DNA from 3 places in the Synechococcus sp. W55.2 genome. Region 1 is predicted to be linked to each of the others. Evidence: predicted binding sites of a transcription regulator. Region 1 holds the regulator's gene; each other region holds the start of a gene.
What was found. Region 1 encodes NtcA, which controls nitrogen genes in cyanobacteria. Its sites were predicted from a motif close to GTANCNNNNGNTAC; they were not measured.
Positions count from the first base shown of each region.

Region 2: urtA (urea ABC transporter substrate-binding protein) is a predicted target of NtcA. The motif match lies at 699-712, and genes of this name have one in related genera.
Region 3: cynS (cyanase) is a predicted target of NtcA. The motif match lies at 1,458-1,471, and genes of this name have one in related genera.

Region 1 is NZ_JANSHM010000002.1:71,238-73,507, reverse strand. Features, by position in the region: gene eno (phosphopyruvate hydratase) at 1-921, opposite strand, end outside; gene ntcA (global nitrogen regulator NtcA) at 1,160-1,834, opposite strand; gene NW828_RS01025 (M61 family metallopeptidase) at 2,108-2,270, shown strand, end outside.
Region 2 is NZ_JANSHM010000024.1:1,053-3,322, forward strand. Features, by position in the region: gene NW828_RS06655 (prolyl oligopeptidase family serine peptidase) at 1-596, opposite strand, end outside; gene urtA (urea ABC transporter substrate-binding protein) at 967-2,241, shown strand.
Region 3 is NZ_JANSHM010000007.1:15,693-17,962, reverse strand. Features, by position in the region: gene NW828_RS02850 (M16 family metallopeptidase) at 1-810, shown strand, start outside; gene cynS (cyanase) at 814-1,263, opposite strand; gene NW828_RS02840 (o-succinylbenzoate synthase) at 1,577-2,270, shown strand, end outside.

The DNA of each region.
Region 1 (2,270 bases):
CTGTACCCGGGATCCCAGTTGAGCGGTCATGGCTTGCCAACCGGCCCAGTCTTCTTCCGCTAGCCCATCTTCAATGGAAAGGATGGGATAGTTGGCCAGCAGTTGCTGGTAGTAAGCCACCATATCAGCCGCGCTGTGGGCTTTGCCCTCAAAGTGATATTGCCCATCCTGCAGCAGCTCGTTGGCGGCCACATCCAAGGCCAAGGCGATATCTGCTCCCGGTTTGTAGCCTGCCTGTTCAATAGCCGTCATCAGCAGATCCAAAGCCGCCGCATTGGAGTCGAGATCAGGAGCAAACCCCCCTTCATCCCCCACACCGGTGGACAGCCCCTTCTGCTGCAGCACTTGTTTTAGTACCGCAAACACCTCAGCCCCGTAGCGCAGCGCCTCGCGAAAGCTGGCCGCTCCAATGGGCACAAGCATAAATTCTTGAATATCGACGTTGTTGTCGGCGTGGGCGCCGCCGTTGAGCACGTTCATCAGCGGCACCGGCAGCAGGTTGGCAAAGGGCCCCCCCAGGTATTTGTAAAGAGGCAAGCCCACTGCTTCCGCAGCCGCTTTGGCTGTCGCCAGAGAAACTGCCAAAATAGCGTTGGCCCCCAGGCGGGACTTGTTGGGGGTGCCGTCCAGGTCGATCAGCAACTGGTCAATACGGGCTTGGTTGAGGGCATCTTCTCCCTGCAGCTCCGACTGGATGGGGCCAAGGATGTTTTCCACCGCCCTCAGCACACCCTTACCGCCGTAGCGTTTGGGATCCCCGTCCCGCAGCTCATGGGCCTCGAAGGTACCGGTCGAGGCACCGCTGGGAACCTGCGCCAAGCCCGTTGCTCCATTGGCTAGACCCACCAGGGCTTCTAGGGTGGGACGCCCTCGCGAGTCGAGGATCTCATGGGCGGTAATCCACTCGATGGCTGTTTCCACAGTTACACCTCAGCAATTGGCTAGATAGCTCTGGCCAAAGCCAGATCCCCCCATAGACTAGTGGATTCTTGCCCGCGATCCGGTCAGCTTCCAGAAAACTTTAAGTCTGTCCTTCGGGCACAGAGATTCTTCAAGGCTGCAGCAGTAGATTGAACATAGGCCGGCCAGAGCTTCAACCAGCCGTCGAGCGGGGTTTGCCTGGGCAAGGTGCTGCTCAGGAAGTGTTCTCCTCTTCCTTCTAGGCAAAGCGATGGCTCAGCCGCATCGGGTCGTGTACGGTGATCTTCTTCTTGTGAATGGAGATGTACTTCTTCTTGCGCAGCTCTCCCAACAGGCGGGTGATGGTGACGCGGGTTGAGCCAATGGCCTCGGCAATGGCCTGGTGAGACAGCTTGAGATCGATGGTGACCCCATCTGGGCCAGGCACCCCGAAATCGCGACAGAGGATCAACAAAAAGCTGACCAGACGGGATCCCATGTCGCGATGAGCCAGCGTCTCGATCATCATCTCCGTTTGCAAAATGCGGGACGACAGGCTTTTAACCAGCAACATGGCCAGTTCGGCGTTCTCCTGTAGGGATTTCTCCACCTGCTCGATCGGTAGAGAGAGTAACTCGGTAGGTGTAAAAGCCACCGAGTGATAAAAGCGGTCGGAGCGCTGTCCCGTGATAAAGGAGAGCACGCCGAAGATGCTGTTTTCGCGCAGGAGGGCAACGGTGATTTCCTCTCCCATTTCGTAGACCCGCGAGAGCTTAACGGCTCCCTTTACCAAAAAGTAAACCCGCTCCGCCGGATCCCCTGGAAAAAAAATGGTCTTCCCGCGCTCGAACGTTTCGATAACCGGAGGATGGTGAGGGCCTCCCAATTGCTTGAAGGCTGTGATCAGAGATTTTTCCGCTACGGCCACCGCCATACTCATCAACCTTTTAAGGTCAGTTTATACCTAAGATCAACCTACTAAGATCAATCTAGAAGCATTAGGCTAGGTTGCAACCCATTGACTTCAGAATCTACGAGGATACCAAGATTTACCCTAAAGTAGAAGGTTCTGCCTAGGTATCTTTGTAGCACGCGCTACATTTTTAAGTCTCGTTGCTGCTCTCCAGCCAAAGGCAGAGGTTAGGATAGGAGCCATTGCCGCTGGGGGCTGCGCCAGCCCTTGGCAGTAGAGGGTAGGGTGGGTTCTATGGGGATCCCGGAGGTTACTGGTGCTGCACCTTCTCAACTGAGCCGCCAGCATTTCACAGTGCGGATGCCGGATCCGGCCAATCACCTGCTGGAGGTGGAACTGCAGATCCAAGAGGTGGATCCAGAGGTGCCTTTGCGGCTGCGACTGCCGGTGTGGACGC
Region 2 (2,270 bases), on a different contig from region 1:
CGCCACAGCTCTGTGCCGTCCCAGGGCATTTGGGGGTGATCCCAGGTCAGCCATACCAAGGTCTGGCCGTCTGGACTGAGGCGCGGGCTGGCGTAGAAGTCGTGCCCAGAAGCCAAAATCTGCTGGGATCCACTTGCTAAGTCAATCGAGACAAGGCTGTTTTCCGGCTCTCCCTGGCGGCTGTGATCTTCCCGCACACAGAGGATGCGTCCACGCGCCCGATCCACCACCCCGTCGGCGTAGCGATAGGGGCCTGCTTCCGTCAGGGGCTGGGGATCTGAACCCGGCAGCAGGCGGTAGAGCCGTTGGTCAGCGAAGTTGCAAAAATACACTGCCCCTGCCGACACCCAATAAGCTCCACCCCCATACTCATGCACCCGTGTCCGCACATTGAAAGGTGCCGGTGTCAGCTCCACCAGGATCCCGTCGGCAGAGCGCCGCATCAACACATTGCGCCCTTTTTCTTGCGGGCGGCCCTCCGTCCAGTAGAGATCCCCCTGATCCCAAACCATCTGTCCCAAGCGCAGGGATCCCGTCACCACCAGGTCAGCGGTAATCGGGGATCGCCAAGATCCATAGCCGGCCTGCTGCACCATAGGCTGTTAATTCTCCACCCCAGAACCCCTATTATGCCGGGAGCAAGGGATCCCTGCCTCTGCCTGCAGCCTGCGGGGAAAGGGCTCGGATTCTGGGAAAAGGTATCCCGCGATACAATTCTCTCCGGGCCGAATGGGTTTGATGGAACACGTTAAGGCAACAGGGACGCACGACGCTTTCTCGACTGCAGGATTAGCCTTTTCCTCTGTTGATGTTGGGAAGGCATTCGGTGAAAGCCTCAGCCGACTGCAGTTGGGCAGGTTCAACACATGGGCGAGGTGATGAGCTAGGTGCTTCCCCCCGTTGGCCGGGCTGCTGCAACTGTACTTCTTAACACCCTTTGCACTCACTTCGTTTCGGAGATCACCGATGGCTCTATCATTTAATCGTCGTCAAGTGCTGAAAATGGGCGCTCTGGCCGGAGCCGGGGCTGCCCTAGGGCCGCAGATCTGGGTGAAGCGATCCGTGCCCGCCTACGCCCAGGGAGAGACCATCCGCGTTGGCATTTTGCACTCCCTTAGCGGCACCATGGCCATTTCGGAAACCAGCGTGGTGGATGCCGAAAAGCTGGCTATCAAAGAGATCAATGCCGCCGGTGGGGTTTTGGGCAAGCAGATCGAGCCGATTATCGAGGATGGGGCTTCCGATTGGTCAACCTTTGCCGAGAAAGCCACCAAATTGATCGATGTGGACAAGGTGGCAACGGTATTCGGCTGCTGGACTTCGGCCAGTCGCAAAGCGGTTTTGACGGTGTTTGAATCCAAGCAGCACCTGCTCTGGTATCCCGTGCAGTACGAAGGACAAGAGTGCTCCAAAAACATCTTCTACACCGGCGCTGCCCCCAACCAGCAGATCGAGCCTTCGGTGGAATGGCTGCTCAAGAACAAGGGCAAAGAGTTCTTCCTGGTGGGATCCGACTATGTGTTCCCCCGCACGGCCAACACCATCATCAAGGCCCAGTTGGAAGCCCTGGGGGGCAAGGTGGTGGGTGAAGACTATCTGCCTTTGGGCGACACAGAAGTTACTCCCATCATCAGCAAGATCCGGGCCGCTCTTCCCAATGGCGGTGTGATCTACAACAGCTTGAACGGCGACAGCAACGTGGCCTTTTTCAAACAACTGAAAGGGGCAGGGCTGGGGCCGGATCGTTATCCTTCCATGTCCGTCAGCATTGCCGAAGAAGAGGTGCAGGCCATTGGCCCCGAATTTTTGGAAGGGCACTTTGCCGCCTGGAACTACTTTATGACGGTGGATACGCCTGCCAACAAGAAGTTTGTGGAGGCTTTCAAGGCAGAATACGGCCAAAACCGCGTCACCAACGACCCGATGGAAGCCGCCTACATCATGGTTTACATCTGGAAGCAGGCAGTGGAAAAAGCGGGAACAGTGGAAATCGACGCCGTGCGGCAGGCAGCCTATGGCCAGACCTTTGATGCCCCAGAAGGCTTGGTAACCATGAACACCAATCACCACCTGACCAAGTATGTGCGGATCGGCCAGGTGCGCTCTGACGGTTTGTTTGATGTCATCTTTTCTACGGATGCCGTGGAGCCGCAGCCCTGGAACCAGTTTGTGGCAGAGACCAAGGGCTTTGCCTGCGATTGGTCAGATCCGGCCAAGGGCGGTCGCTACAAAGTCAGCTAGTCCTGGCCAGGGCTGGGATCCCTTGCCGT
Region 3 (2,270 bases), on a different contig from region 1:
CATCCCTACGCTCTGCCGGGGTTGGGACGGCTGGAAACGGTGGGATCCCTGACCCGCGAGGATTTGGTAGCCTATCACGCGGCCTACTGTCGTCCCAATGGAATGGTGATGGTGGTGATCGGCCCAGAGCCGCCGGAGCAAATGGCTGCCCAGGTGGAAGCGGCTTTGGGGGACTGGGTTGTTCCCGGCCCCTCTCCAGAGGATCGGGATGTTTCCCTACCCCCTCTGAGGGATCCCCAACTGCTGAGGTTGCCCCAGCCCACTCAGCAGACGACGATCTTGATCGGGTTTCGCGGATCCCCTGCTGCTTCTGCGGATTATCCGGCCCTGAAACTGTTGGCCACCTACTTGGGCAGCGGTCTATCCAGCCGTCTGTTTGTGGAACTGCGGGAGCGCTGTGGCCTGGCCTATGAGGTCTCGGCTTTTTTTGCCACCCGCCGGGATCCCGCCCCTTTTGGGGTTTACATGGGCACTGCGGCAGAGAATACTCAGGTGGCCCTGGAGCGCCTACAAGCAGAAATCCACCGTCTGCAGGCCAATCCGCTCGACCTGGCAGAGGTGGAAATGGCGCAGCGCAAACTTCTGGGCCAGTATGCCCTCAGCAAACAAACCAATGCCCAGGTGGCTCAACTGGCGGGCTGGTACGAGATTTTGGGCTTGGGCATGGAGTTTGACCGGCAGTATTTGCAGGGGGTCAGGCAGCTCACCCCAGAGCAGCTCCACCAAGCCGCAAAGACCTACCTGACCCCCCCGGCCATTGCTCTGGTGGGGCCGGAAGCGGCCTTGGCAGAAGCAGAGCCGATGTTTTAACTGCTACCACTTTTTATAGGGCAGGAACTTACCAGACATAATCACCTTAACACGATCTCCTTTAGGATCCTCTTCCTTTTCTATGTCTAGGGTGAAGTCAATAGCGCTCATGATTCCATCGCCAAACTTTTCATGAATCACGGCTTTGATTGGCATGCCGTAAACTTGAACAATCTCGTAAAAGCGGTAAATTAAGGGATCCGTCGGCACCACTGGCCCTAAGCCTTTCAGTGGGCATTCGGTCAATTGTTTAGCGACAGCGGCGTCCAAGCCTAAGATTTCGGCAATTTTGTTTGCTTCTTCTGCGGAAGCACTGGCCTGACGATAGAAGACCGCTGCAATCCACACCTCATCCCGGCCTATTTTCTCTTCCAAGTCAGCAAAAGTTAATCCCCTTTCAGCTTTGGCTTCCAAAAGCTTTTTGGTGATTTCGGGAATGGCTGTACTCATCATCGACTCCTAAGTTTTAGCTGTGCAGGCAACTCAATCTGGATTTACCACCCAAAACCGAACTCGCGATTTCTCAGTGGCACAGGTTTATTGGGAAAAGTGATGCTCTATTCAGAATCTGCTGCTTTTTTCCTTAATCATACGTAAGGAAGCACTTCTTAGGGCAAGAAGATACGCTATGTCTTCAACTCAATTCTGTAGTTTCAGCTACAGCAAGAACATCAGTCCCGCTATCTCGCTTGCAACATTTCTCTAATCTTTGAGATGCTCTACTTGTAGCTCCTCACTCTGAGGATCCTTGGAAGCGGAGAAAAAGGTGCTAGGCTTTGCGTTCTGCCTGTATCGGCGTCCCTTTCGGCGGCCCCTGCGCACCCACCACGGACTGTGGTCCGTGCGCGAAGGGATCCTGATCCGACTTACAGATCGGGAGACAGGCTGTCAAGGATATGGGGAAATTGCTCCCATCCCTTGGTTTGGCAGCGAAACCCTGGAGCAGGCTCTGGAGTTTTGTCGGCAGTTGCCCCCTCTTTTGTCGGAGGCGCATATTTTGGGGATCCCAGAAGCACTGCCGGCCTGCCGGTTTGGGTTGGAAGGCGCTTGGCTGGCCTGTCGGGATCCCGATTGGTTGAACAAGGATCTCTCTCTACTCTCTTTCTGTGAACTTTTGGGGGAGACCCTGCCGCCGGAATCTTACAAGGACTCCTACAAGGACTCCGTCCCACTCACGCGGTCGGTGTACAAGCTCAAGGTGGGGAGGGATCCCATGCAGCAGGAGTTGGAGAAGCTGGAGCAATGGCTGGAGCGGTTGCCACCAGGATCCCATCTGCGTTTGGATGCCAATGGGGGGTTAACGCTTGCGGAGGCCCACCGGTGGCTGATGGTTTGTGATCGGCTCAACCAGGCCTCGCCGGTCAAGATTGAGTTTTTGGAGCAGCCTCTGCCGCCGGATCAGCACGTCCATTTGGTGGAGCTCAGCCGCCAGTACCAAACCCCCGTTGCTTTGGATGAAT